Regions from separate parts of the Streptococcus sp. 32226D021BW genome, predicted to be linked through region 2. Evidence: predicted binding sites of a transcription regulator. Region 2 holds the regulator's gene; the other holds the start of a gene.

Region 1 (5,829 bases), on a different contig from region 2:
TTACGACCAGTAAAATAACATACTTTAGCCATTGTATATTCCTCCTCATTTGATCAAATATATAGGATGTGCTAGCACCACATACCATACTATTCTAACAGAAAAGAATGGACTTGGCAAGAAATATTTTTATTTTTTATTCTCATTCTTCTTGCTAGCTAGTCTAGAGCGATTTCAGACGGTTGGTAATTTGTTTTTCCTTCTATAAAAGAACTTCATTTTGCTTTAGCAGAAATAAGGCTTAGACAATAGGTGCACGGACCAGGTTTGCAAAAAAAGAACCCAACATTTGTCAGGTTCTCAGTATTATTCTATTTAAGCTTTGTTTGCTCGAAATCAAAGATTTTTTTCACAAAATCATTAAGCTTTATTCGCTGAGCCGAATACGTCGATGCGCTCTTCAACAGATGCTTGAATAGCTTTTACGCCGTCAGCCAAGAATTTACGTGGGTCAAAGAGTTTTTTCTTGTCGTATTCTGCTTCGTTTGCTTCATAAGCTGCTGCAAATTTACGAGTTGCGTTTGCAAATGCGATTTGGCACTCAGTGTTAACGTTGACTTTAGCAACACCCAATTTGATCGCTTCTTGGATTTGCTCATCTGGAATACCAGAACCACCGTGCAATACGATTGGGAAACCTGGTACAGCTTCAGTCAATTTACGCAAGTGGTCAAGGTCAAGACCTTCCCAGTTTGCTGGGTATGGACCATGGATGTTACCGATACCAGCTGCCAAGAAGTCAATACCAGTTGCAACCATTGCCACTGCATCTTCGATTGGAGCCAACTCGCCAGTACCAACGATACCGTCTTCTTCACCACCGATAGTACCAACTTCAGCCTCAACTGAGATACCTTTAGCGTGAGCCAATTCTACAACTTCTTTAGCTTTTGCAAGGTTTTCTTCTACAGGAAGGTGTGAACCGTCAAACATGATAGAAGTGTAACCAACTTCGATACACTCAAGTGCATCTTCGTAGTGACCATGGTCAAGGTGAATAGCAACTGGAACTGTGATGTTCATTGACTCGATCAAGTTAGCAATCAAGTTACGAGCTACTTTGTAACCACCCATGTACTTAGCTGCACCCATAGAAGTTTGGATAAGAACTGGAGCTTGTTTTGCTTCTGCTGCACGCAAGATAGCTTGAGTCCACTCAAGGTTGTTTGTGTTAAATCCACCAACTGCATAACCGTTGTCACGCGCTGCTTGGACAAATTTTTCTGCTGAAACTAATGGCATTTCGATAGCCTCCTAATATTTTTTGAGGTTGTACCTCATACCCTTCTATTCTACCATTTTTATTTTGAAAATGCTAGTTGAAACTATACTGTTTTGAGAAAATTTTCACATATGTTTCATGATAAAATAGCTTCTCTCCATATAAATGCGCTTGCTTCGTATTTCTTGCTTTTAAATTTTCCAGTGTATAGTAACGTTCCTAAGTAGACTAAAAACATCATTATAGTTTGAAAACAAAATTCAAAATGATGAACAACTACAAGTCCAAAAACGCAAAAAGGACTAGCCTTAGCTAGTCCAATTATGCGGAGAGTGGGACTTGAACCCACACGACCTAAAGCGGTCACAGGATCCTTAGTCCTGCGCGTCTGCCAATTCCGCCATCCCCGCTTAACACAAGAATTAGTATAACACGAGAATGGGCAGCTGTCAACACTTTTTTTGAAAAAAATAATTATTTTTTCATTGAAAGTTCTATAATGAAGTTAGCCACCTTGCCTTGCTCAAAAATAGTTATTTCACTATCTTTGAGTAAGCTGGTAATTTCATTTGATAACAGGCTTGAAGTTGTTAGGCTAAGTAGCCAAGACTAATAGTAGCCTTGGTTTAGCTCCCAAAACAGGTTCCAGGGATCTTGTTATCAAAGGATATTCATTTTAAGGCACAAGAAAACACCTCTGTGTATACTTGTAGTTCACCACAAACACATGGAAGAAAGAAGGTAAGTCCATTCGTGAAATTGCGACTTACTAGGAATGGCTCCTCAGACCATCAATAACGAAACCAATCGGGGTACAACCTTACAACAAGTACGAAGTTGGTAATATAAATAGGTATATTCAGTCGATTACGCACAACTATTTACCAAAACAATCGAAAACGGTCGGTAAAAAAATAATCTTAACCAAAGAAATCAAAGAGAAGATTTTACACTATCATAAACAAAAATTTTCACCCGAAATGATGGTTAGAAAGAAACAAATTCCAGTGGGTATTTCAACTATTTACTATTGGTTTCACGATTTCAATTTTCCACATAATATTTTCCTTACTCCCTCAATTCTTGAATGGTTTCATCGGGAACGAAACTCCGAGGAAGCAGACCGATCCGTGTTAATTTGGCAATCTAGTGAGCATCCTTCTTATCGGTTTTCTGACCTGGAATAGCCTTCATGTGGGCTGGTTGAGCCAGTATCAACTCGAAGTCATCACATAGAGCATGCCAGACAGGTCGCCAATAGACACCTGTGCTTTCCATACCAACGGCTTCCACATGAAATTGACTGAGAAAATCGTGGCAAGCACGCAGGCCTTTAGTTGTTGTATCAAAGGTAGCCATCTCATGCTTTGGACGAGTTGAGGTAAGTGGACCGTGCAGGATACAGACAACAATATTGGCTTGATGGACATCAATACCTGCACAAGATTGATAGGGAACATCCATGACAATTCCCTCCTTCTAAAAATATGAGAGCTTATCTACCGAATTTTAGTCGTATTTTTATACCCATGCCTATCGCATACTTTGAGGTGCTCGTCAGTAGAGTGGGTTAGTTTTTCCCGCGATGACTAACATCATTAACTCAGCAACCATAAAGCCCTCACTAAGATGTTACACCTAGTGAGGGCTTTATGTTCGTTTTCAATATTCTGTGGGTGAGGACGGAGCCATCATGGATGTCTGTCCCACTCCCTATTTATTTTTCATTCTCAACAGCAGCTGTGACGAAGGCGGTATAGAGGCCCTCTGGACGGTTTGGTCGAGATTGCAGTTCTGGGTGATATTGACAGGCAACAAAGAACTTATTCTCAGGAATTTCAACGATTTCAACCAGGCGATTGTCTGGCGATACACCTGAGAAGACAAAACCAGCTTCTTCAAATTGTTGACGGAAGTCGTTGTTAAACTCGTAGCGGTGGCGACGTTGGACAACTTCTTGATTGTCATAGGCTGCTGCAGCCTTTGAACCACGTTTGAGCTTACTTAGATACAAACCTAAACGAAGTGTTCCGCCCAAGTCTTCCACGCCAATTTGATCACGCATGATATCAATAATAGGATACTTGGTTTCTGGATCCAATTCAAAACTGTTGGCTCCTTCCAACCCTAAAACATGACGGGCGAATTCCACACAGGTCAACTGCATGCCCAAGCATACCCCCAACATAGGCACATCATTCTCACGGGCATAGCGAATGGCTTGGATTTTTCCTTCTGTGCCACGTTGACCAAAGCCACCAGGTACGATGATTCCCTGGGCTTGTCCAAGTCGGTCTGCTACATTTTCAGCAGTCAGGTCGTTGGCATTGACCCAATCCAACTCAATAGCAGCACCGTTGGCATAGCCTGAGTGCTTCAAGGCTTCTACAACTGAAATGTAGGCATCTTGGAGCTCGACGTATTTTCCAACAAGGGCAATCTTAACAGTCTTCTTGAGAGTTAATACCTTATCAACCATGGCTGACCAATCTGTCATATCTGCTGGTGGCACATCCAGTTTCAAGTGGTAGCAGACAATCGGGTCCATGTTTTGCGCCTGCATATTGAGAGGAATTTGATAGAGGTGTTCAACGTCCAGCGATTCAATCACCGCTTCTGGCGCTACATCACAGAATTGAGCTAATTTATTTTTTATGCCTTGACCTGCCGGCTGTTCTGTCCGAATCACCAACATATTGGGCTGAATTCCAAGTCCACGCAGTTCTTTGACCTAATGTTGCGTTGGCTTGGTTTTCATTTCTCCAGCCACTTTGAGATAAGGCAAGAGGGTCTTATGAATGTACATAACGTTATCAGAGCCAACATCTGCCTTCATCTGACGGAGGGCTTCAAGAAAAGGCAAACTTTCAATATCTCCGACAGTTCCACCTACTTCTGTGATAATAACATCTGCATCAGTGGTGCGTGCCGCTCGCTTAATCTTGTCCTTTAGAGCATCGGAATGACCTGAACGGTTGCTCCTAAATGCTCTCCTTTGCGTTCTTTACGAAGGACTTCGCTGTAAATTTTACCAGTTGTGACGTTGGAGTATTTGTTGAGGTTGATATCGATAAAACGCTCATAGTGACCGAGGTCCAAATCCGTTTCTGCGCCATCATCTGTCACAAATACTTCCCCGTGTTGGTAGGGGCTCATAGTTCCTGGGGCAATGTTGATGTAGGGATCGAATTTTTGAATGGTGACTTTTAAGCCTCTGTTTTTCAAGAGGCGACCCAAACTTGCTGCTACAATTCCCTTACCAATCGATGACACAACGCCACCAGTTACAAAAATATATTTTGTCATGCAAACTCCTTCTCTGCTGTCATCATCATGATGGGGGTAGATTTCAATAATGATGAAGAAAAAACAAAAATAGCTCCCTACGAATAGGGAGCTCCGACCTCAAAAGAGATGCCCGATAATATCTTATCGCAATCGCATTGTCTTGGCAAATACAATTTTATGTGACTATTCGTCTACAGGCTCTTCATCTGAGTAGTCATCATCGACTTCACCCAAATCAACCTGTTCTACATCCAATTCATCATCGGTGATAATTTCATTGATTTCAGAATCGTATGACTCCACCTCATCCTTCTCATCATCAGGATTTTCATCATCATATTCAGATGTCGAACTATCAGAGTAGTCGTCTTCATCTTCTGGATCATCATGACCGTAATCGATGGCATCTTCATCTCCGTCCATAAAGGCATTGACACGTTTTTTCTTACGTTTCGGTGCATCTTCATCATCTTCTTCAAGAGTGATCACTTCTTCATCAATTTCATCAATAGCATACCAAGAACGTAATCCCCATTTATTTTCACCGAGCGGAATAAAGCTACCATCCACATTCAAATCTGAATAAAAAGTTGGCAAGGCTGCTCGAATCTCGCTATTTGATTTTTCAAGGTAATTTTGAATTTCATTGACCAAATCATTGAAGTACATTTCATTGTCACGTCCGCGTTCTTCCAAAATAGCACGGGCTACTTCAATCATGGAAAGTTCACTTTTTTCTTGTCCTGCAAATACGTTTAATTCCAAGGCTCTTCTCCTTTTTTGTCTTTCCTTTCTATTTTACGCTAAATATCTTAATTAGTCAAAGATAAGTGAAATTTTTTTTAGAAAAGAAAAGCCTAGTCGGCACTGCCAAACTAGACCTCTTTTTCTCCCTAGCGACTAACTAGGCTTCCTCTCTCTTTTTGAATAAAAGGAATGCGGATAGGCTTGTCAAGCTAGCCACAAGATAGAAACTCATATTTTCTACAACTCCCGTTGCTGGAAGGGTTTTAGTAGTAGAAATCTGTTTCACTGAACCTTGTTCTCCTGCTACTGATGGCACAGGAACTGGCTTAATCCCTTCTGGAAGTGTCAGATTCTTCTCTGGTGTTGAAGCCGCATCTGCATAGTCAGAGTCTTGTTTTAACTCTACTTGATTACTGAAACCATCACCATCTGTATCGGCAGTCAAATCAAAGGTCGGAAGGGCTGGAGCAGTTACAGATGAACCGGTCAGTTCCAAATGACCTTCTGGTAATTCTAGATAAGCTGGCTCACCTTTGGCTGTTACAACTGGAACTGAAGCTGCATTTGCATAA
Region 2 (23,947 bases):
CCGATGGAGCTGTTGCCAGGTTTTTCGGTCGATTTCTTCAAAATTTAAAAATTCATTCTTCATAGTTTATTCTTTCTAACAGAAGTAAGCGTTTTACATAATACTTACATTTTATCATATTTTCCAATCTTGCAAAACTCTTGAAAACGTTTTTAAGAAATGATATAATCGGAGTATGTCTAATATGTATTATGAAAAGAATCCAAGTGCAGCACATGATATTCATGAACTCCGTGTCAGCTTGCTGGATACTCCGATGACCTTTTTTACAGACGCAGGTGTATTTAGTAAGAAAATGGTTGATTATGGAAGTCAAGTGCTTTTAAAGTCCCTTGATGTTGCGGAGGGAAAAACTCTCTTGGATGTGGGTTGTGGCTACGGACCTCTGGGATTGACCTTAGCAAAAGTCTATGACCTAGATGTTACCATGATTGATGTCAATAGCAGAGCTTTAGAGTTAGCAGAAAAAAATGCTGAGAAAAATGGTGTTTCTGCGACAATTTTCCAATCCGATGTTTATGAAGCAGTTGAGGGTAGTTTTGATTATGTGATTTCTAACCCTCCCATTCGAGCTGGTAAGTCAGTTGTACATGAAGTGATTACAGGTGCCAAGGAACATTTGATTGACGGTGGTAGCTTAACTATTGTTATCCAGAAAAAACAAGGGGCACCGAGCGCTAAAAAACGGATGGAAGAAGTGTTTGGGAATTGCCAGATTATTAAAAAAGATAAGGGATACTATATCCTTGAAAGTGTGAAAGAATGAGAGCTGTTGATTTAATTCAGAAAAAACGTGATGGCTTGGAGTTGACTACAGAGGAAATTCAGTGGTTGATTGATGGCTATGTGGATGGCAGTGTACCTGATTACCAAATGTCAGCCTTGGCTATGGCGATTTACTTTAAAGGAATGTCTACAAGAGAGATTTCAGATTTAACCATGGCTATGGTGCATTCGGGTGAGGAAATTGACCTTTCAGCGATTGCAGGTGTAAAGGTTGATAAGCACTCAACTGGTGGTGTAGGTGATAAGGTTACCTTGATTTTGGCACCGCTTGTGGCAAGTTTTGGTGTTCCCGTTGCAAAGATGAGCGGTCGAGGTCTGGGCCACACAGGTGGCACACTTGATAAGTTAGAATCTATCAAGGGCTACCAAATTGAAGTGAGTCAAGACGACTTTATCAAGCAGGTGCAGGATATAGGTGTAGCCGTTATCGGTCAGTCAGACAATCTGGTTAAGGCTGACAAATTGCTTTATGCCCTACGTGATGTGACGGCAACTGTGGATATCATTCCTCTGATTGCAAGCTCTGTCATGTCTAAAAAGATTGCGGCGGGTGCCGATGCCATTCTTCTTGATGTAACTGTTGGCGAAGGTGCCTTCATGAAGAACATCGAAGATGCGCGTGTTCTTGCTCGAACAATGGTAGACCTTGGAAAAGCTGTAGGTAGAAAAACTGTAGCTGTCTTGACGGATATGTCCCAGCCAGTAGGTACCTCTATTGGTAACCGTTTGGAAATTCTAGAAGCTATCGACATTCTAAAGGGAAATGGCAGAGAAGATGTGACAGAATTCATCTGTGAATTGGCTCAAATCATGCTTGGTTTGGCAAATGTTGAAAAGACTGTGGAAGAAGTTCGCCAGCATATCGAAAACGGATCTGCCCTCAAGAAATTTGAAGAGATGGTTGTGGCTCAGGGTGGTGATTTAGAAGACTTATATCGTCCGGTTCAAGTTTCTAATCAGGTTGACGTACTCTCTGATGAAGATGGTTACATCGTTGGACTTCCAGCCTTGGAATTCGGTCTATTTGCTATGAGAATTGGTGCTGGTCGGGCTGTTAAGACAGATGATTTGGACTATGAAACAGGAATTGTCTTCCATAAGAAAGTCGGAGAAGGGATTGCCAAGGGTGAAAAAATCGCAACAATTTACGCAAATGAAAATATTTCGGAAAATTTGCTTACAAATTTCAAGAAAAATGTTAAAATAGATAAAGTAAGTGTAAAAACGAAAGAAATCATCGAGATTATTTCATAATGTACGGAGAAAGTATGAAACTTAATAAATATATCGATCATACCATTTTAAAGCCAGAAACTACTAAAGAACAGGTTGCTCAGATTTTGGCAGAAGCCAAAGAATACGACTTTGCTAGTGTTTGTGTCAATCCTACTTGGGTAGCCTACGCAGCCCAAGAATTGAAGGATAGTGACGTTAAAGTTTGTACCGTCATCGGTTTCCCTCTAGGTGCCAATACACCAGCTGTAAAGGCTTTTGAAACCAAAGATGCTATTGAAAACGGTGCTGATGAAATTGATATGGTCATCAATATCGGTGCTTTGAAGTCTAAAAATGATGAATTGGTCTTAGAAGATATCAAGGCCGTGGTAGAAGTGAGTGGGGAAAAACTTGTCAAAGTCATTATCGAAACCTGCCTGTTGACAGAAGAGGAAAAAGTAAAAGCTTGCCAATTGTCAAAAGAAGCGGGTGCAGATTTCGTCAAGACCTCAACTGGCTTCTCAACAGGTGGTGCAACTGTTGAAGACGTTGCACTCATGAGAAAAACGGTTGGCCCAGATATGGGTGTCAAAGCTTCTGGTGGTGCTCGTTCTTATGAAGATGCCATTGCCTTCATTGAAGCAGGTGCAACTCGTATCGGAGCTTCTTCAGGTGTAGCCATTATGAAGGGAGAAAAGGCGGATGGCGACTACTAATCTACTTGATTTGGTTGTGGAAAATAGCCGTCATGCGTATGTTCCCTATTCCCACTTTCCAGTAAGTGCAGTCTTGGTTGCTAAAGATGGTCAAATATTTACAGGAGTAAATATCGAAAACGCAAGCTTTGGTCTTACCAATTGTGCGGAAAAAACAGCAATCTTTAAGGCTGTTTCTGAGGGGGTTCTTGATTTTTCTGAAATCGTCATTTATGGTGAAACAGAAAAGCCAATCTCTCCTTGTGGGGCTTGTCGTCAAGTGATGGCAGAATTTTTTGAACAGGATCTAAAAGTGACCTTGGTCGCTAAAGATAAATCGACAGTCGAGATGACAGTCGGGGAATTACTTCCATATTCTTTTACAGACTTGACCTAAGTTTGTAAGCCAGTCTTTAGACTGAAACCATTTATCATTGCAACGAAATGTTGCCAAAGAATTTTTTAGGAGGGTTCAGAAATGAACAAGAAACTTGTTGGTTTGGGTGTTGTATCACTTGCAGCACTTACTCTTGCTGCCTGCGGTAGCCGTACATCAAATAGCTCATCAAGTAGCGAAACTGCTGAGTCATCAGTAAAAGCTGCGATCGTTACTGATATCGGTGGTGTTGATGACCGTTCATTCAACCAATCAGCTTGGGAAGGTTTGACTGCATGGGGTAAAGAAGCTGGTTTTGAAAAAGGTAATGGCTATGACTACTTCCAATCAGCTAGCGAATCTGACTATGTAACGAACCTTGATTCAGCTGTTTCAGGTGGGTACAACCTTGTGTTTGGTATCGGTTTTGCCTTGGAATCTGCAATTGCAGAAGTTGCTCCAAATAACACTGATACACATTATGTAATCGTAGACTCTGTTGTACCAGATCTTGATAACGTAGTTAGCGTTGGTTTTGCTGATCACCAAGCATCATACTTGGCAGGTGTTGCAGCGGCTAAATCAACAAAATCTAACCACGTTGGTTTCATCGGTGGTATGGAAGGTGTCGTAATCGACCGCTTTGAAGCTGGTTTCGTAGCAGGTGCCAAATCTGTTAACCCATCTATCAAAGTAACAGTTGACTACGCTGGCTCATTTGGTGATGCTGCTAAGGGTCAAACACTTGCTGCTGCTCAATACGCTGCAGGTGCTGACGTAATCTTCCACGCATCAGGTGGTACAGGTAACGGTGTATTTGCTGCTGCAAAAGCTGAAAACGAAACTCGTAACGAAGCTGATAAAGTTTGGGTAATTGGTGTTGACCGTGACCAATCTGCAGAGGGTGAGTACACATCTAAAGATGGTAAAGCTTCTAACTTCGTATTGGCTTCTACAATCAAAGAGGTTGGTACTGCTGTTAAAGATATCGCAACAAAAGCTGTTGCAGGAGAATTCCCTGGTGGTACTGTAGTTCAATTCTCGCTTGCAGATAAAGGTGTAGAATTGGCTGAAACCAACCTTTCAGAAGATGCTTCAAAAGCTATCGCTGAAGCGAAACAAGCAATCATCGATGGTAAGGTTGAAGTTCCAGAAACTCCAGAAAACTAATCTTTTGAATTAGAATTTTCCGAAGCGGCGGCTGAAATCGGTCGCCCTTTTCGGAGCTGAGAATTTTTCTCAGTAAAGCCTATCAGAAGCTGATAGGTTTTACTGACAAAAATGATAGTCAGAAAGGAAGAAGATTATGACTAGGGATAATGTCATTGAAATGCGCAATATTACCAAGATTTTTGGTGAATTTGTAGCAAATGACCACATCAACTTACATGTCAGACGAGGTGAAATCCACGCCCTTCTTGGTGAAAATGGCGCTGGTAAATCAACTCTTATGAATATGTTGGCAGGTCTTTTGGAGCCTACCAGCGGAGAAATTGCAATTAACGGTGAGGTTGTATCAATTGACTCACCTTCTAAAGCTGCCCATTTAGGTATTGGTATGGTGCACCAGCACTTTATGCTGGTTGATGCTTTCACAGTTGCTGAAAATATCATTCTTGGTTCAGAAACAACCAAGGCAGGTGTGATTGACCTCAAAAAAGCCATTGCTGAAATCAAAGAATTGTCCGAGCGTTACGGCCTAGAAGTTGATCCGACAGCTAAAGTAGCAGATATTTCTGTCGGAGCTCAACAGCGCGTAGAGATTTTGAAGACCCTCTATCGTGGTGCAGACCTCTTAATTTTTGACGAGCCAACGGCTGTTTTGACTCCTGCGGAAATAGCAGAGCTTCTCAAAATCATGAAGAAATTGATTGAAGAAGGCAAGTCTATCATTCTGATTACTCACAAATTGGATGAAATTCGTGCTGTTGCGGATCGTGTTACTGTTATTCGTCGTGGTAAATCCATTGAAACAGTTGATGTTGCTGGTGCAACCAACCAAGATCTTGCGGAGTGGATGGTTGGTCGTTCTGTATCCTTCAAAACAGAAAAAATTGCTTCAAATCCCAAGGAAGTTATCCTATCTATCAAGGATTTGGTAGTAAACGAAAACCGTGGCATTCCGGCAGTTAAAGGCCTTAATCTTGAAGTTCGAGCTGGAGAAGTAGTTGGTATTGCTGGTATCGATGGAAATGGACAGAGTGAGCTTATCCAAGCCATTACAGGTTTGCGTAAGGTAAAATCAGGTTCCATTACCATCAAGGGTGAGGAAGTTGTTGGTAAAACACCTCGTAAAATCACTGAGATGCAGGTCAGCCACGTTCCTGAAGATCGTCACCGTGATGGCTTGGTATTGCAAATGTCTGTTGCAGAAAATATTGCTTTGCAGACATACTATAAAGAGCCAAACTCTAAGAATGGTATTCTGAATTACAATATTATCAATGAAAAGGCACGTCAGCTAATGCAAGAGTTCGATGTGCGTGGTGCCAGTGAGTTAGTTCCTTCTAAGGCCTTGTCAGGTGGTAACCAGCAGAAAGCCATTATCGCCCGTGAAATTGACCGTAACCCAGATCTTCTCATCGTTAGCCAACCAACTCGTGGTTTGGACGTTGGTGCTATCGAGTACATTCGTAAACGTTTGATTACAGAGCGTGACAAGGGCAAGGCAGTTCTTGTTGTCAGCTTTGAATTGGATGAAATTTTGGATGTTTCAGACCGCATTGCTGTTATCCATGACGGTACTATTCATGGTATCGTAGATCCTGCGACGACAAACAAGCAGGAGTTGGGTGTCTTGATGGCAGGTGGAAAATTAGAGAAGGGAGAAAGTCATGCCTAAGAAATATCACAATGTGGCCCTTCCGTTCATGGCAGTATTTTCTGGTCTGTTGTTAGGTGCCATTATCATGCTTGTCTTCGGTTATGACCCAATTTGGGGCTACGAAGAACTATTCTATTCAGCTTTTGGTAATGTGAAATCAATCGGTGAAATTTTCCGTGCTATGGCACCACTGATTTTTACCGCTTTAGGTTTCGCAGTAGCTAGCCGTGCTGGTTTCTTCAACGTCGGTTTGCCTGGTCAAGCCTATGTGGGCTGGGTATTCGCAGGTTGGTTTGCCTTGTCAAATCCAGATTTGCCCCGTCCAGTTCTTATTTTAGCGACAGTAGTTATTGCCATGATTGCTGGTGGTATAGCTGGTTCTATTCCAGGTATCTTGCGTGCCTATCTTGGTACCAGTGAAGTTATCGTCACAATCATGATGAACTACATCTTGCTTTACTCATGTAACTATATCATTCGTGAAATATTTGCTGATGATTTGATGAAGAATACGGATTCGACGATCAACGTTTCAGCCAATGCTTCCTACCAGACAGAATGGCTCCGCGCTTTGACAGACAATTCACGGATGAACTTGGGTATCTTCTTTGCAATCGTTGCTGTCGTTGTTATTTGGTTCCTCTTGACCAAAACAACTCTTGGTTTTGAAATTCGTTCAGTTGGTTTGAACCCAACGGCATCCGACTACGCAGGTATGTCAGCTAAACGTACCATCATTCTTTCAATGGTTATCTCAGGTGCCCTTGCGGGTCTTGCTGGTGCTATCCAGGGTCTTGGTACCTTCCAAAATGTCTACATTCAAAGTGGTAATTTGGATATTGGTTTCAACGGTATGTCTGTTGCTCTCTTGGCTTCAAACTCACCGCTCGGTATCCCATTGGCAGCCTTCCTATTTGGTGTTCTCTCTGTTGGGGCACCAGGTATGGTTCGTGCCCAAATTCCACCTGAATTGATAAACGTTGTAACAGCGTCTATCATCTTCTTCATCGGTGTGAAATTTATCTTTGAGCAATTGCTTAAAGCAAAAAATAAAGCGAAAGGAGCGAAATAAGATGAATATTTCCATTCTTGCCTTACTCATTTCGCAGATGTTAATCTACTCAGCACCTCTGATTTTTACAAGTCTTGGTGGTGTCTTCTCTGAACGTGGCGGTATCGTAAACGTTGGTTTGGAAGGAATCATGGTAATTGGTGCTTTTGCCGGTGTTGTCTTCAACATTGAATTTGCTGAAACCTTTGGGAAAGCAACTCCTTTGTTAGCGATCCTAGTTGGTGGTTTAGCAGGTGTCTTATTTGCAGCAATTCACGCTATGGCTACCATTAACTTCCGTGCAGACCACGTCGTATCTGGTACAGTGTTGAACCTTCTAGCTCCAGCCTTGGGTGTCTTCCTTGTCAAAGTAATTTACAACAAGGGTCAAACAGACAGTATTACTCAGTCATTTGGTAAGTTTTCATTCCCAGTATTGGCTGATATTCCGGTTATTGGAGATATTTTCTTTAAGAATACGAGTTTGATGGGCTATGTTGCTATTGCAACAGCATTCCTGGCATGGTTCATTCTCTATAAGACTAAGTTCGGCCTTCGTCTTCGCTCAGTTGGTGAACACCCACAAGCAGCTGATACACTTGGTATCAATGTTTATGCTATGCGTTATGCAGGTGTATTGATTGCTGGTTTCCTTGGTGGTGTTGGTGGTGCAGTAAGTGCCCAATCCGTAAACATCAACTTTTCAGCAACAACAATCGTTGGCTCAGGTTTCATTGCCTTGGCTGCCGTTATCTTTGGTAAGTGGAACCCAATTGGTGCCATGTTAGCTAGTCTTTTCTTTGGATTATCTCAAAGTTTGGCGGTAGTAGGTAGCCAGCTTCCAGGTTTGAAAGATATCCCAACCGTATATCTCCAAATTGCGCCTTATCTAATCACAGTCGTAGCTCTCTCTGCCTTCTTCGGAAAAGCAGTAGCACCAAAAGCTGATGGTGTTAACTATATTAAATCTAAGTAATAAAAAGGTCCAGTGGACCTTTTTATCATGAGCTTGAAAACTGGAGAGCGAATAACAACCCCGACGGGTTGTTTTATCATGAGCTTGAAAACTGGAGAGCGAATAACAACCCCGACGGGTTGTTTTTTCATGAGCATGAAAACATGATGGTGAGTAAAGGTCCAGTGGACCTTTTTATCATGAGCTTGAAAATCAGAAGGCAAACTAGTCTGGCAGCATAGGTGACACTTTTTGCTCGAAATTAAAATCCATCTTCTGCCTAATATAGATTTTTATGTTATACTTGGTTACTCGAGAATATGTGAGGAGGAAAGTTATGGCTAGACGCCTAGTTTTGAATATTGCAATGAGTTTAGACGGTTATATCGCTCGAACAGACGGGAGTTATGATTGGATAGAGGGGCATGGTACAGATAAATATGACACGACCTTGCAATTCGATAATCCCGCATTTTTCAGTAGCTGTGATACGGTCATCATGGGGCGAAAATCATTGGAAGATTGCCCTCTGGAGATGATTGAGGGATATCAGGAAAAGCAGTTTATCATTGCCAGTCGTTCTGAATATGCTAACTATAACAATGTACGATTTGTAAAGGACATTGTTGCAGAAATCGAGCAATTGCGAGCAGAAGAAGGTGGTGATATCTGGCTTTTTGGTGGTGCTAGCTTGGTTCAAACCTGTCTAGAAGCTGGAGTGATTGACCATTTCATTATTGGGATTATTCCAATAATCTTAGGTGAGGGTATTTCACTTTTTGATAGACTGCCCAAAGAACAGAAATTGATTTTAGTAGAATCAACAGTCGCTGATGGCATTGCCATGTTACGGTATGATATACGAAAATAGAAAAAAGGTGGACCAATGGTTCACCTTTTTAGTCTACTTAGTTTTTAACACCAACAGCAATTTCTGGGTTGGCGAAAGCATCATCAATGATGTCTTTCAATTGCTTAGCAGAAGCTTGCATTTTTTGCAATTCTGAATCGTTCAATGGGATGTTTACTGGACGAACGATACCGTGTGCACCGATGATAGCTGGTTGACCGATGAAGACATCTTCAACACCCTTATATTGACCAGCTTGGTAAACTGACAATGGAAGAACTGCATTTTCATCGTCAAAGATTGCTTTTGTGATACGAGCAAGAGCAACACCGATACCGTAGTAAGTAGCACCTTTTTTGTTGATGATAGAGTAAGCAGCGTCACGAACGGATACAAACAAGTCAACAAGACCTTGCTCATCGATGTCGCGATTGTCTTGCAACCAATCATACAATTTCACACCAGCAACGTTAGCGTGTGACCATACCGCAAATTCAGAGTCACCGTGTTCACCCATGATGTAAGCATGGACAGAACGTGCGTCGATACCGATTTTTTCAGCCAAAGCATGACGGAAGCGAGCTGAGTCAAGAGAAGTACCAGAACCGATAACGCGTTCTTTAGGGAAACCTGAGAATTTCCAAGTTGAGTACGTCAAAACGTCAACTGGGTTAGCAGCAACAAGGAAGATACCGTTGAAACCAGAGTTAACGATTTCAGTAACGATTTGTTGGTTGATACGAAGGTTTTTCTCTACCAATTCAAGACGAGTTTCACCTGGTTTTTGTGGCAAACCAGCTGTCAAAACAACTAGGTCTGCATCGTGAGCATCTGAATACTCAGCAGAGTAGATTTTCTTAGGCGAAGTGAAAGCTAATGCGTGGCTCAAATCTTCTGCGTCACCTTGTGTACGGTCTTTGTTAATATCGATGATACCCAATTCTTGACCAATACCTTGGTTAACAAGAGCGTAAGCATAAGCAGAACCTACGGCACCGTCACCGACAAGGATTACTTTTTTGTGTTGTTTAGTTGCAGTCATGTTCTAAACATCTCCTTAGTTTAATTTGGGGATAGGTCTATCCCAACCATTTAACATTCTAGCACTTTTTACAGCGTTTGTCACTTGTGAAAGGGACTTTGAAAATGTTTACATGATAGTTTTCAATAAAGAGTTTTGTCGTAAAATATGGTATAATAGAGGCACAATGACTGTTGAAAGAGGCATAAGATGCAAGATAAAAACTTAGTAACGGTTAACCTGACCAATGAGATGAAATCTTCCTTCATCGACTATGCGATGAGTGTTATCGTTTCACGTGCTTTGCCAGATGTGCGTGATGGTCTCAAGCCTGTTCATCGCCGCATTTTGTACGGAATGAATGAGTTAGGGATTACACCAGATAAACCACATAAGAAATCAGCCCGTATTACAGGGGATGTTATGGGTAAATACCACCCACACGGTGATAGTGCCATATATGAAGCTATGGTACGTATGGCGCAGTGGTGGAGCTACCGCCATATGCTAGTTGATGGCCACGGAAACTTTGGTTCTATGGACGGTGATGGTGCGGCCGCCCAACGTTATACAGAGGCTCGCATGAGCAAGATTGCTCTGGAAATGCTCCGTGATATTAACAAGAACACGGTAAACTTTGCGGACAACTATGATGCCAGTGAGCGTGAGCCAGAAGTTCTACCGGCTCGCTTCCCTAACCTTTTGGTCAATGGTACAACAGGTATCGCTGTAGGTATGGCGACCAATATTCCGCCCCATAACTTGGGCGAAACCATCGAAGCTGTGAAGCTGGTGATGGACAATCCAGAGGTAACAACTCGGGAAATCATGGAAGTCCTTCCTGGACCAGACTTTCCGACTGGTGCCCTGGTCATGGGGAAATCAGGTATCCACCGTGCCTATGAAACAGGGAAAGGCTCTATTACCCTTCGTTCTCGTACGGAGATTGAAGAGTATGGAAACGGCCGAGAGCGCATTGTCGTTACTGAGTTTCCATACATGGTTAACAAGTCCAAGGTACAAGAGCATATTGTCAAATTGGTGCAAGAGAAGCGTATAGATGGAATTACGGCTGTTCGGGATGAATCCAACCGCGAGGGTGTGCGTTTTGTCATCGAAGTTCGCCGCGATGCTTCTGCCAATGTTATTTTGAATAATCTCTTCAAGCAAACTCAGTTGCAGACTAACTTTAGTTTCAATATGTTGGCTATCCAAAACGGGGTGCCGAAAATTCTTTCTGTCCGTCAGATTTTAGAATCCTATATTGAACACCAGAAGGAAGTAGTCACTCGTCGTACGCAATTCGATAAAGAAAAAGCAGAAGCGCGTGCTCATATCTTGGAAGGCTTGCTGATTGCCCTTGACCACATTGATGAGGTCATTCGCATTATCCGTAATTCAGAAACGGACGCTATTGCCCAGGCTGAGTTGATGGAGAAATTTGAGCTTTCTGAACGTCAGAGCCAGGCTATTCTTGATATGCGCCTCCGTCGATTGACAGGCTTGGAACGTGACAAAATTCAGTCTGAATATGATGAGCTGATTGCCTTGATTGCTGATTTGGCTGATATTTTGGCCAAACCAGAGCGTGTTGTCACGATTATCAAAGAAGAATTGGATGAGGTTAAGCGCAAGTACGCTGACCCACGTCGTACAGAATTGATGGTCGGAGAAGTTCTTTCTCTTGAAGATGAGGACTTGATTGAGGAAACAGATGTCTTGATTACCCTGTCAAATCAAGGATACATAAAACGTCTGGCTCAGGATGAATTCCAGGCTCAGAAACGTGGTGGACGTGGTGTTCAAGGAACAGGTGTCAAGGACGATGATTTTGTGCGTGAGTTAGTTTCAACTAGCACCCATGACCGCCTCTTGTTCTTTACCAACAAAGGTCGTGTTTATCGTTTGAAGGGGTATGAAATCCCAGAATATGGTCGTACGGCTAAAGGATTGCCAGTTGTCAACTTGCTCAAGCTAGAAGAAAATGAGTCTATTCAGACCATCATCAACGTGACCAAGGACCAAGAAGCAGATAGTTATCTCTTCTTCGCAACCCGTCAAGGTGTTGTCAAACGGACCAGTGTTTCAGAATTTGCCAATATCCGTCAAAGTGGTCTTAAGGCCTTGAATCTGAAAGAAGATGATGAATTGATTAACGTCTTCTTGACAAATGGTCAGGCGGATATTATCATGGGTACTAAATTTGGTTACTCTGTTCGCTTTACAGAAACAGATGTTCGGAATATGGGGCGTACTGCAACGGGTGTTCGTGGTATCAATTTACGTGAGGGAGATCAGTTGGTTGGTGCGACCATGATTTCAGATGATCAAGAAGTCCTTGTCTTGACAGAAAAAGGTTTTGGTAAGCGAACACCAGCCAGCGAATATCCTACCAAAGGCCGTGGTGGTAAGGGGATTAAGACCCTCAAAGTTGCTGAGAAAAATGGTTCTTTAGCGGGATTGACTACTGTATCGGGCGATGAGGACATTATGGTCATTACCGATACAGGTGTGATTATTCGTACAAGTGTTGCCAATATTTCCCAAACTGGTCGTTCAACCATGGGTGTCAAGGTCATGCGCCTAAATGATGAGGCAAAAATTATGACATTTGCATTAGTGGATGCTGCAGATGTCAAGAATGAAGAAGAGCAGGAGTAGAATTCTATGTCAAAACGTGCTAAAAGTAAAAAAGGAAAAAGTGGGATTTGGCGTAATCTTCTAGCTTTATTGCTGGTTTTGATTTCTCTAGCTCTCATCTTTAACACTTCTATCCGTAATTTTATAATTGGATGGAATACCAATAAATATCAGATTTCAAAAGTCACTGCTGAAGACATTGAGAAAAACAAAGAGGCAGAAACAACTTTTGATTTTGAACAGGTGCAGGCCATTTCTACAGAAGCTATATTGGCTGCCCAGTGGGAAGCCCAACGTTTACCAGTAATTGGTGGTATTTCAATCCCAGAACTTGGAATCAATTTACCTATTTTCAAGGGTGTGGGGAACACATCTTTAATGTACGGTGCTGGAACCATGAAGGAATCCCAGGAAATGGGGAAAGGGAATTATGCTTTGGCTAGTCACCACATTTTTGGTGTAGCCGGCGCTGCAGATGTTCTCTTCTCTCCATTGGATAGGGCCCAGAATGGTATGAAAATCTATATTACTGACAAGACCAATGTTTATACTTATGTGATTGACAGTGTGCAGACAGTTACACCTGAGAGTGTCTATGTTATTGATGATGTAGAAGGACGTACAGAAGTAACCTTGGTCACTTGTACAGACTATGATGCGACTGCACGGATTATCGTAAAAGGTGTGCTAGAATCAACAACGCCTTATACTGAAACCTCACAAGATATACTTGATTCATTTAACAAATCATATAACCAATATGATTATGGTCAGTAAGGTTTAGGACTGAGAATTTTCTCAGTCCTTTTTAATTCTTTTACTAGATTTCGAATAATTAGGTGAGGAGGATTTTATGTACCAAATTGATTTTAAGGAAGAGGCACTTTTGCCACGAGAAAGATTACTAGAAGTTGGGGCAGAAAAATTGAGTAATCAGGAATTATTGGCTATTTTTATCCGAACAGGAACCAAAAATGAGCCTGTTTCTATCCTGTCCAATAATCTACTCAATCGCTTGGAAAGTTTGGCTGCCCTTAGAGAGCTGTCTATTGAAGAATTGCAGAGCTTGACAGGCATCGGTCGTGTCAAAGCGATTGAAATCAAGGCCATGATTGAGCTAGGAAAACGGATTAACCAGTCGGAGCTTTTATTGAATGAACGTATTTTAGGAAGTGAGAAATTGGGCCGAAAGATGATCCAAGAACTTGGAGATAAAAAGCAAGAACATCTAGTTGCCCTCTATCTCAATACGCAAAATCAGATTATCAGTCAAAAGACTATTTTTATAGGAAGTGTCAACCGGAGTATTGCTGAGCCAAGAGAAATCCTGCATTATGCGGTAAAATGCATGGCAACATCCATTGTCATTGTTCATAATCATCCGTCGGGATCCGTTGAGCCAAGTAGGAACGATTTATTATTTACCGAGAATTTAAAAAAGTCCTGCGAAACACTAGGACTGGTCTTGTTGGATCATTTGATTGTAGGAAATAAGGACTATTATTCTTTTAGGGAAGAAAGTGAGCTATTTTAGAGGATAAAAAGAGAGGAGCCGGGAATTCGGTTCCTCTGTTCATTATTCACCCTTGCGCATGAAATAGAGCAGGGTTTGCAACTCGCTGGTCAGGTCAACATACTGAACGACTACATCTTTGGGAACTGATAAATTGACCGGAGAGAAACTGAGAATGCCTTTAATACCTGCTTCTACGAGAATGTCAGTTACTTCCTGTGCTTTGATACTTGGTACGGTCAGAATCGCTGTTTGAGCATTAGCTTCTAAGATACGTTCCTTAATTTCAGAAATAGCATGGATGGGAATATTTTCATCAACGGTTCCAACCGCTGGATTGTCATCCGCTTCAAAGGCCATGACAATTTTCATTTTATTGCGCTCATGGAAGCGGTAGTGGAGTAGGGCACGACCCATATTTCCAACACCGACAAGCATAACATTGGTGATGGAATTATCGTTCAGAATTTCTGCGAAGAAATCCATCAATTCTTTTACATTGTAGCCAAAGCCACGGCGACCTAGTTCACCGAAGTAGGAAAAGTCACGGCGCACGGTTGCGGAGTCGATACCGATGGCTTCTGCAATTTCCTTGGAGCTAGCTTTTTCAATATTGCCGGCATAAAAGCGTTTAAAGATACGATAATAGAGCGAAAGGCGCTTGGCAGTTGCGCGTGGGATATCTGCTTTTTTCTCGTTTTTCACAATGACCTCCTTAAATATGGTTGACGACAATACTATACTAGCTGACTGGTCTAATGCTTATTTTACTTGAGTATAGGCCAACCAATTTTTCATTCATTTTCAATTCTTTATTCTATTCTAGTCCAAGATTGTGAAAAAATCAACAGATTGAATTGAAAAAGACTAAGCATGAAATGTTGCCTAGTCTAGTGTTTGAAAGTAGCGGTAGAGGTCACCAATGGTTCCTTTATAATCTAACTGGTGACCATCTCGTATTAGTTTGGTTACAGGATAGTAATCAGGAAGAGTGAGGCAACCTGAGAAGGCCAGTTTGGCTGCATCCAGATTGTCAAACTCTTGTTTTCTATCTATTTTGTAAGCATCTTGATAGTGAACAATAATCATGCTTAACCTTCCTTGGTAAATAGGTCACGGTCCACTAAGCTATCCATCAAGAAGTAGAATTTTTCCTGGATGACCTTGTTTCCATTTTCTTTAAAGATATTGACCAAGTGCAAGCCAGATTTGTCTGTGATGTTGATTTTAAAACCATTCAACTCTTTATTGACAATAATCTTTAAAAGAAAACCCTGATTTGAGTTAGGAACTTCTTCCAAGAGGCGCGTGAGTTGGTAGTGACCTGCTTTTGTTTGTTCAAAAGTGGTATCTTTTAGGGTGTATTTTTTGATGTTAGGGCTAATGTGATAGGTAAATGCGCAATCTTTTAGGCTAACTGATTGTTGAAAGGCCATTTTATCCTCCAATAATTTTTTGTAATTCTGTAAGAAGAATATCTATCTCTTCTAGGGTATTTGTTTCAGATAGGCTGATACGGATGGACTCTTTCAATCGATGAGATTCTTTTCCGTACATGGCTTCCAGTACATGACTGTTCTGAACAACGCCAGCAGTACAAGCTGACCCACTTGAAACTGCAATTCCAGCCAGGTCTAATCTCATCAGAACTTGCTCATTGAGCTTGTCTGGGAAACCTATGTTGATGACATGAGGGAGATGGGAACCAGCTTGATTGATATAAAATGAAGCCCCATCTAGTCCGGAAATGAGGTGTTCTTTCAAACTTTCAATATGGGCTGTATGTTGCTCAAGTAACTGGATTTGTTCCTTGAGGGCAAGTGCCATGGCAGCTATTCCTGGTAGGTTCTCTGTGCCTGCTCGGTGTTGGTTTTCTTGCTTACCTCCATGAATAAGGGCGTCAAATCCTTGCAAGCGACTATATAGAAAACCAACTCCCTTTGGTCCGTGAAATTTATGGGCAGATGCAGCTAGAAAATCAATCCCATAGTTAGTGGGCTTCACATCCATTTTTCCGATTGCCTGCACAGCATCTACATGGAAGACTGCCTGATGGTCGGCCAATAGTTGACCAATTTCTTTAATGGGAAGCAGTTGGCCAGTTTCATTGTTGGCAAACATGGTACTGACCAAGATGGTATCTGGGCGTAGGGCTTCTTGGATTTGCTGGGCAGTGATGACCTGATTGATCGGCTGAATATAGGTTACTTCAAACCCAAAGCGTTCCTCAAGGTATTGCATAGTATGAAGAACTGCATGGTGCTCGATAGCAGTAGTAATCAGGTGTTTGCCTTTGGCTTGATTGGCAAGGGCATAGCCCTGAATAGCCAAATTATCAGCCTCAGACCCTCCAGCTGTAAAAATGATGTGATCTGCTGGGACATCGAGAACTTGGGCGATATCTTGCCTGGCTTGGCGTAAAATTTGGTTGGCTTTTCTTCCAGCCTGGTGAATACTGGAAGGGTTACCATAGGTTTCTTGCGCTACTTCCAACATCCGTCGGAGAGCAGTGGGAGATAGGGCAGTGGTGGCTGCATTATCTAAATAAATCAAATAAGGTACTCCTAGTTATTTTTTTCAGGATTTGTAAACTTAAAGAGTGGGCTGAGTGGTTGGTGTTTTTGAATACGATGGATGGCATCAGCAATCAAGTCACTAGCAGTGATAAAGGCGATATTTTTAGGCTCTTGTTCCTTACTTGCGACTGAATCGGTTACAAGGATTTCCTTGATTGGAGAAGCGTCCAGAAGTTCCGCCGCACTACCCGCGAACAGACCATGGCTGGCAACAGCGTAAATTTCAGTAGCTCCACCCTCTTGAACGATTTTTGAGGCTTGTGAGAAGGTCCGACCAGTATTTAGGATATCATCAACCAAGATAGCTTTTTTACCAGCAACATCTCCGATGATGTAACCTTCTGCACGCTCAGAATCATCTTGAGCGTAATCGATAATAGCAATAGGAGCATTCAAAAATTCTGCGATATTACGCGCACGTTTGATACCAGAATTTTTTGGACTAACGATGACGACGTCTTCACCACAGAGCCCTTTTTCCATATAGTAAGAAGCGAATAATGGCTCTGTAAGAAGGTTATCAACGGGGATATCAAAGAAACCTTGGATTTGAGAAGCGTGTAAATCGAGAGTTAGGACACGGTCAACACCTGCTTTTACCAGCATATTGGCAACAAGTTTAGCAGTGATTGGTTCGCGTGGAGATGCGGTACGGTCCTGACGAGCATAGCCAAAATAAGGCATAACTGCAGTAATAGTGTTTGCACTTGCACGTTTGCAGGCATCAATCATAATCAACAATTCCCACAAGTGGTTGTTGACTGGGTAGCTAGTAGATTGGATGATATAAACATCGACACCGCGGACAGATTCTTCAATGTTGATTTGGATTTCACCGTCTGAGAATTGGCGTGATGATAGTTTTCCTAGTGGAAGACCAGCTGATGCGGCAATTTTTTCAGCGATGGCACGATTGCTATTGAGTGAGAAGATTTTAATGTTATTTTCACCGAGTGGTTGACCCATTTTCAAGTAACTCCTTTTACACACTAAGCTTTTATGAGAAACATAAAAGAAAATTTTACAATAGATGGTTCTATTCTATCAAAAAAAAGAAATTTTTTCAGTATTCAAGTAAAAAAATCAGCCTTATTGGACTGATTTTCGATGGCTAGCAGTTCGTGCAACCTTACTGCTAGCATATTTAAATTGGATGGAGTTCTTCTTGAGAAAGTCTTCAAAGAGAATTTTTCCTTCATGGGCATCCGTCACTTCAACTTCCAGTTCATAGTCCACTTGTCCAGCGTATTCATTTTCATCTAGAGCCATCAGTCCGATGGAGGTTTCTTTTTCATGACGTTTGGTAGTCAGGCTCCCCCAGACAGCCAGTTTGTCAATCGGAACATCTGTGGCTGAGATGATGTCGGCAATGTGTCCTGCGGGCAGTTGGAAGTTTTCGATTAACTGATGAGCAGTCTGGATGTCTAGAACTTGATTGTACTCTTGATTGCCAATTTCCTGGGGAATTTTTAGGGTCAGCTCTGCTATTTCCTTAAAAGTCCGAATACGGAGTGAAAAACGGTGGTTCTTCATATCTAAATCAGGAGTGTCAATATAGTGGTTGGTTTGAAGAACAGGGCTTACGTCTGAAAAATCAGAGAGAAGGCGTAGGTACTCGGATTTGGTTAATAAGGTTTTATACTCAATTTCAAGGTGGTTTTTCATGCAGTAAACCCTTTCAATGTGTTATAATAGAATAGTCTTTGTGTTATTCTAATACAATTTAAAAATTTTGACAAGAAAGGGGCAGTATGGACTTTAACTGGGAAGAATTTTTAGACCCCTATATCCAGACAGTAGGTGAGTTGAAAATCAAACTGCGTGGTATTCGCAAGCAGTACCGGAAAGCCAATCGCCACTCTCCTATAGAGTTCGTGACTGGTCGGGTAAAGCCTATTGAATCCATTAAGGAAAAGATGGCCCTACGACAGATTAAGTTAGAAAATCTGGCTCAAGATATGCAGGATATTGCTGGGCTTCGAATTATGGTTCAATTTGTGGACGATATTGAGGAAGTCTTGGCGATTTTACGCAAGCGCAAAGATATGCAAATTGTCCACGAAAGGGATTATATTAACTACCGAAAGGCTTCTGGCTACCGGTCCTATCATGTAGTTATTTCATACCCCGTGGACACCATAAATGGCAATGAAACGGTTCTTGCAGAAATCCAAATCCGTACTCTTTCCATGAACTTCTGGGCGACCATTGAGCATTCCCTAAATTACAAGTACAAAGGAAATTTTCCTGAAGAAATCAAGAAACGCTTGGAAGTGACAGCAAAGATTGCCTATGAATTAGATGAGGAGATGCGAAAAATCCGCAACGACATTCAGGAGGCCCAGGCCTTATTCGATCCTGCACATAGGAAGCTGAATGACGGTGTCGGAAATAGTGATGATACAGATGAAGAATACAGGTAGAAAAAAAATCGCTCTACTCGCTAGCCGAAATCCAAAGAGTGAGGCAGTTTCCAAAGAACTTTGGACAAAATTGAAAGAAGCAAATTTCATACTGACACCTAAAAATCCTGATATTGTTATTTCGATCGGTGGTGATGGTATGCTCCTGTCGGCCTTTCATAAGTATGAAAAGTTGATTGACCATGTGCGTTTTGTCGGAATTCATACAGGCCATCTAGGATTTTATACGGATTACCGTGACTTTGAAGTAGATAAACTGATTGAAAACCTTAAATTAGATACAGGTGCAAGGGTGTCCTATCCAATTTTGAATGTCAAGGTCAAACTACTGGATGGTCGGGTTGTGGAGGCGCGTGCTCTGAATGAGGCGACTATCAAGCGTTTATCCAAAACCATGGTGGCGGATGTCATTATCAACAATGTACCGTTTGAACGCTTTAGGGGAGATGGCATCTCAGTATCTACTCCAACAGGTTCGACGGCCTACAATAAATCCTTAGGTGGTGCTGTTTTACATCCGACCATTGAGGCCTTGCAGATTGCCGAAGTAGCCAGTCTAAATAACCGCGTTTATCGGACCTTGGGTTCTTCTATTGTGGTTCCAAAAAAAGACAAGATAGTCATTGAGCCTAAACATAGTGACCGCTATTCTATTGCCGTTGATAACAAGACCTATGTTTATGATAATATCGAAAAGATAGAGTACCAGATTGACCAGCATAAAATTCATTTTCTTGCTACCCCTAGCCACACCAGTTTCTGGAACAGGGTGAAAGATGCCTTTATTGGAGAGGTGGAGTAATGCGGTTTGAATTTATAGCTGACCAGCATACCAAGATTAAAACCTTTCTGAAGAAACACGGTGTTTCCAAGGGTTTGTTGGCAAAAATCAAGTACACAGGTGGCAATATTTGGGTCAATGATATGGAACGCAATGCAACTTACTTGCTTGATATTGGAGATAGGGTTACAATTGACATACCAGCTGAGGAGGATTTGACTGGAAGTTTGAAACCGATTTCTTTTCCGCTGGATATTATCTATGAAGATGATCACTTTCTTGCTATCAATAAGCCAGTTGGATATGCTTCGATACCCTCAGCACTCCATTCTTCTACCATTGCCAATTTTGTCAAGGGCTATCTGGTCGATCAGGCTTATGAAAACAAACAGGTTCATATTGTCACGCGCCTAGACAGGGATACTTCTGGTATCATGCTCTTTGCCAAGCATGGCTATGCCCATGCTCGACTGGACAAGCAGTTGCAGGCCAAGCTGATTCACAAACGCTATTATGCTCTGGTTAAGGGAGAGGGTGTTTTGGAAGCAGAGGGAGATATCATTGCCCCAATTGGTCGTCCAGAAAATAGTATTATCACACGTTGTGTGACCAAGACGGGAAAATATGCCCATACTTCCTATCGACTTGTGCAATCATGGGGAGATATTCATTTGGTAGACATTCAGTTGCACACTGGTCGAACACATCAGATTCGTGTTCATTTTTCCCACATTGGATTTCCTTTGCTAGGGGATGATATGTATGGTGGCAGTTTAGAATGTGGTATTCAACGTCAGGCTTTGCATTGTCACAATTTGGCTTTTGACAATCCCTTCTCAGCCCAAAGGATTGACTTGGAAGCTCCACTTCCAGACGACTTTCAGGCTGTTATTACATTGTTAACTAATAAATAATATTTAAAAGGAGAATTTTAATGGAAATTCGGAATTTATTTGGTGAAATGAAGCAAAAAATTGTAGGTAAAAAACTACGTATCGTTTTCCCAGAAGGTACAGATGAGCGCGTCGTGCGTGCAGCAGCTCGTTTGAAATTTGAAGGTTTGGTAGAGCCTATCATCCTTGGTGTGCCAGAAGATGTTCATACTTTGTTGACAGACTTTGGTTTCTCAAACCCTGGGATCACAGTTATTGATCCTAACAATTACGCAAACTTCGATGCCATGAAGCATGAATTTGTTACTCTTCGTAAAGGTAAAGTTGACGAAGCACAGGCCGATGAAATTTTGCGTGATGTCAACTACTTTGGTGTGATGTTGGTACAAATGGGATTAGCAGAAGGTATGGTTTCAGGTGCAATCCACTCAACAGCAGATACTGTACGTCCTGCCCTTCAAATTATTAAGACAAAACCAGGTGTTAAGCGTACTTCGGGTGTCTTCTTGATGGTTAAAGACCAGCACAAGTTTGTCTTTGGTGACTGTGCAATCAACATTGAACCAGATGCAGAAACCTTGGCAGAGATTGCCATCCAATCAGCAGAGACTGCTAAAACATTTGGTATCGATCCAAAAGTAGCTATGATTTCATACTCAACAAAAGGTTCAGGTTCAGGTCCACGTGTTGATAAGGTTGTAGAAGCAACTCGCTTGGCTCAAGAACTTCGCCCAGATCTATTGATTGATGGAGAACTGCAGATGGATGCTGCCTTGGTTCCTGATACAGCACGTTTGAAAGCACCTGGAAGTCCAGTAGCAGGTCAAGCTAATGTCTTTGTCTTCCCAGCTATTGAAGCAGGCAACATTACTTACAAAGTAGTTGAGCGTCTTGGTGGTTACGAAGCGGTAGGTCCGGTCTTGCAAGGTTTGAATAAGCCTGTGAACGATCTTTCACGTGGATGCAGTTCAGAAGATGTTTACAAGCTTGGTATCATCACAGCTGCACAAGCAATTGCTGCTGAATAAACGGATGAAAAGATTTTTTAGATATTTTAAATCCTATCAGAAGGAAGCGATCCTAGGTCCCGTTTTTAAACTATTAGAAGCTAGTTTTGAGCTCCTAGTCCCTTTAATTATCGCTTTCATTGTTGATACAATCATTCCAAATGGCAATCAGGGGGACCTGGTTGCCATGCTTTTATTATTGGTTGGTCTAGCTTGTGTCGGTATTTTCGTTTCACTTACTGCCCAGTATTTCTCAGCTAAGGCGGCGGTTGGAGTGACAAAAGCTTTGACCAATGACTTGTACCAGAAGGTTCTTTCGCTTCCAAAATCTAGTCGGGATATTCTTTCGTCTTCAAGTCTATTGACCAGACTGACCAGTGATACCTTGCAAATTCAGACAGGAATCAATACATTTCTACGCTTATTTTTACGGGCGCCGATTGTTGTATTTGGTTCGCTGATGATGGCCTTCTACATTAGTCCTAGTTTGTCTGTCTATTTTCTAGGAATGATTATCCTCTTACTTATCATAGTGACAGGAATTTCCATTATTACTAGCCGCATGTATCAATCCATCCGCAAGGATGTAGATAGTCTGGTAGGGCAGGTAGGAGAAACGGTTATGGGTTGGAGGGTTATTCGTGCATTCGGACAAAAAGCGCGTGAAATCAAGACTTTCCAGGGCATCAATCAGATCTACAAGAAACACCAGTTGCGGGCTGGTTTTTGGTCTAGCCTCCTATCTCCCCTGACTTTTCTTGTAGTTAATACCACCTTGCTTATTCTCATCTGGCAGGGACATGATGCAGTTTCACAAAACTTACTTGAACAAGGGATGTTGGTTGCCCTCATCAACTATCTTTTGCAAATTCTAGTTGAGCTGGTTAAGATGATTATGGTTGTTTCCACCCTTAATCAGACCTATATTTCAGCCCAGCGTATCCAAGAGGTTTTTGATCAAGAATCTGAGGATGTGGAAGCGGATTTGCCAGAAGTACAATTTAATGATAAGGAGCTGGTTTTTTCAGTCAACAATCTTTCTTTCACTTATCCTAAATCTGCTGAGCAGGCACTATCGAATATAGATTTTGAACTGTGTAAGGGTCAGTTTATGGGAATAATCGGTGGTACGGGGTCTGGTAAATCGACATTGGTGGATTTGTTACAAGCACTTTATTCTTTGCCGCCCCAACAGCTTTCTCACTCTATCGATGGGAAAAGTCCTAAGAACCTAAAAGAATGGCGACAACAAATTGCTATCGTTCCTCAAGTAGCCCAACTTTTTGCTGGAACCGTTCGTTCCAATCTTTCATTGGGCTTAGACACTGTGGCGGATAGCGACTTGTGGGCAGCCCTGGAAATTGCTCAGGCAAGATCTTTCGTTGAGGAGAAAGGTGGTTTAGATAGTTCTGTAGAAGCCTTTGGGAAGAATTTTTCTGGCGGACAAAGACAACGCTTGACCATTGCGCGTGCTATTTTACAGATGGCTCCAATATTGATTTTGGACGATGCAACATCCGCTCTGGATTATTTGACGGAAAGTCGCTTATTGGCAGCAATTCGTCAAGAATTTCCTGAGCAGACCTTAATTATGGTGTCACAAAGAACCAATAGCTTGCGTATGGCTGATCAGATTTTGGTTTTGGATCAAGGTCACCAAGTTGGACTTGGTCGACATGAAGATTTGCTTAGAAGCTCTGCTATTTACCAAGAAATCGACCAATCTCAACATAGGGAGGAGGACAGCCATGAAGCAATCTAGTTTTAAACAACTGGTTCGTTTGGTTTGGAAACAGCCTCTTAGAGTGACTATGATGCTCGTGGGAACCTTGGCACATGTCTTACTAACTGTGTATCTACCAATTTTGATTGGTCAAGCGGTTGATGCGGTTTTGCTAGCAGACAGCCAGATTTTGCTTGACTTACTAGGTAAAATGGCTCTTGTTATCCTACTCAATACCTTGGTGCAATGTTATCTCCCCCTTGAAACCAATCGTTTGGTCTATGGTATGGTAGCTGATTTACGTGAGCAGGTCTATATAAAGTTGCATCAGCTGCCCTTATCTTATTTAGACCGTCAGTCAGTTGGTGACTTGGTTGCTCGTTTTTCAAGTGATAGTGAGCAGTTGACCAACGGGCTTTTAATGATTTTTAACCAATTTTTCATTGGTATCTTAACCATATTCCTAACTATTTTTACAATGGCTAGGCTAGATATGACCATGATGTTGGTCGTCGTAGCCTTGACCCCGCTTTCTCTGCTTGTTGCACGTTATATAGCCAAGAAGTCCTATAGCTATTATAGGCAACAGACTCAAGCTCGTGGACAGCAATCTCAATT

The links. Region 2 encodes Rex, which represses fermentation and respiration genes when NADH is low (regulators of the CRP and FNR family bind a similar motif). Its sites were predicted from a motif close to TTGTGAANTANTTCACAA; they were not measured.
Region 1: ACEE44_RS10170 (class II fructose-bisphosphate aldolase) is a predicted target of Rex. The motif match lies at 1,336-1,353, and genes of this name have one in related genera.

What each region holds. Positions count from the first base shown of each region.
Region 1 is NZ_JBPPVC010000027.1:111-5,939, reverse strand. It holds gene rpmB (50S ribosomal protein L28) at 1-32, opposite strand, end outside; gene ACEE44_RS10170 (class II fructose-bisphosphate aldolase) at 361-1,242, opposite strand; tRNA gene ACEE44_RS10165 (tRNA-Leu) at 1,547-1,632, opposite strand; partial or broken gene ACEE44_RS10160 (helix-turn-helix domain-containing protein) at 1,951-2,265, shown strand; partial or broken gene ACEE44_RS10155 (IS110 family transposase) at 2,294-2,686, opposite strand; partial or broken gene ACEE44_RS10150 (CTP synthase) at 2,940-4,528, opposite strand; gene rpoE (DNA-directed RNA polymerase subunit delta) at 4,694-5,275, opposite strand; partial or broken gene ACEE44_RS10140 (LPXTG cell wall anchor domain-containing protein) at 5,415-5,829, opposite strand, start outside.
Region 2 is NZ_JBPPVC010000001.1:78,079-102,025, forward strand. It holds gene coaA (type I pantothenate kinase) at 1-63, opposite strand, end outside; gene ACEE44_RS00425 (class I SAM-dependent methyltransferase) at 176-766, shown strand; gene ACEE44_RS00430 (pyrimidine-nucleoside phosphorylase) at 763-2,040, shown strand; gene deoC (deoxyribose-phosphate aldolase) at 2,055-2,717, shown strand; gene ACEE44_RS00440 (cytidine deaminase) at 2,704-3,093, shown strand; gene ACEE44_RS00445 (BMP family lipoprotein) at 3,175-4,242, shown strand; gene ACEE44_RS00450 (ABC transporter ATP-binding protein) at 4,379-5,914, shown strand; gene ACEE44_RS00455 (ABC transporter permease) at 5,907-6,968, shown strand; gene ACEE44_RS00460 (ABC transporter permease) at 6,970-7,923, shown strand; gene ACEE44_RS00465 (dihydrofolate reductase family protein) at 8,240-8,773, shown strand; gene ACEE44_RS00470 (L-lactate dehydrogenase) at 8,811-9,794, opposite strand; gene gyrA (DNA gyrase subunit A) at 9,984-12,434, shown strand; gene ACEE44_RS00480 (class A sortase) at 12,441-13,190, shown strand; gene radC (RadC family protein) at 13,267-13,947, shown strand; gene ACEE44_RS00490 (redox-sensing transcriptional repressor Rex) at 13,990-14,631, opposite strand; gene ACEE44_RS00495 (DUF4649 family protein) at 14,812-15,015, opposite strand; gene ACEE44_RS00500 (DUF1831 domain-containing protein) at 15,018-15,362, opposite strand; gene ACEE44_RS00505 (cysteine desulfurase family protein) at 15,364-16,479, opposite strand; gene ACEE44_RS00510 (ribose-phosphate diphosphokinase) at 16,491-17,468, opposite strand; gene ACEE44_RS00515 (CYTH domain-containing protein) at 17,592-18,167, opposite strand; gene ACEE44_RS00520 (GTP pyrophosphokinase) at 18,254-18,925, shown strand; gene ACEE44_RS00525 (NAD kinase) at 18,909-19,727, shown strand; gene ACEE44_RS00530 (RluA family pseudouridine synthase) at 19,727-20,620, shown strand; gene pta (phosphate acetyltransferase) at 20,641-21,627, shown strand; gene ACEE44_RS00540 (ABC transporter ATP-binding protein) at 21,632-23,368, shown strand; gene ACEE44_RS00545 (ABC transporter ATP-binding protein) at 23,355-23,947, shown strand, end outside.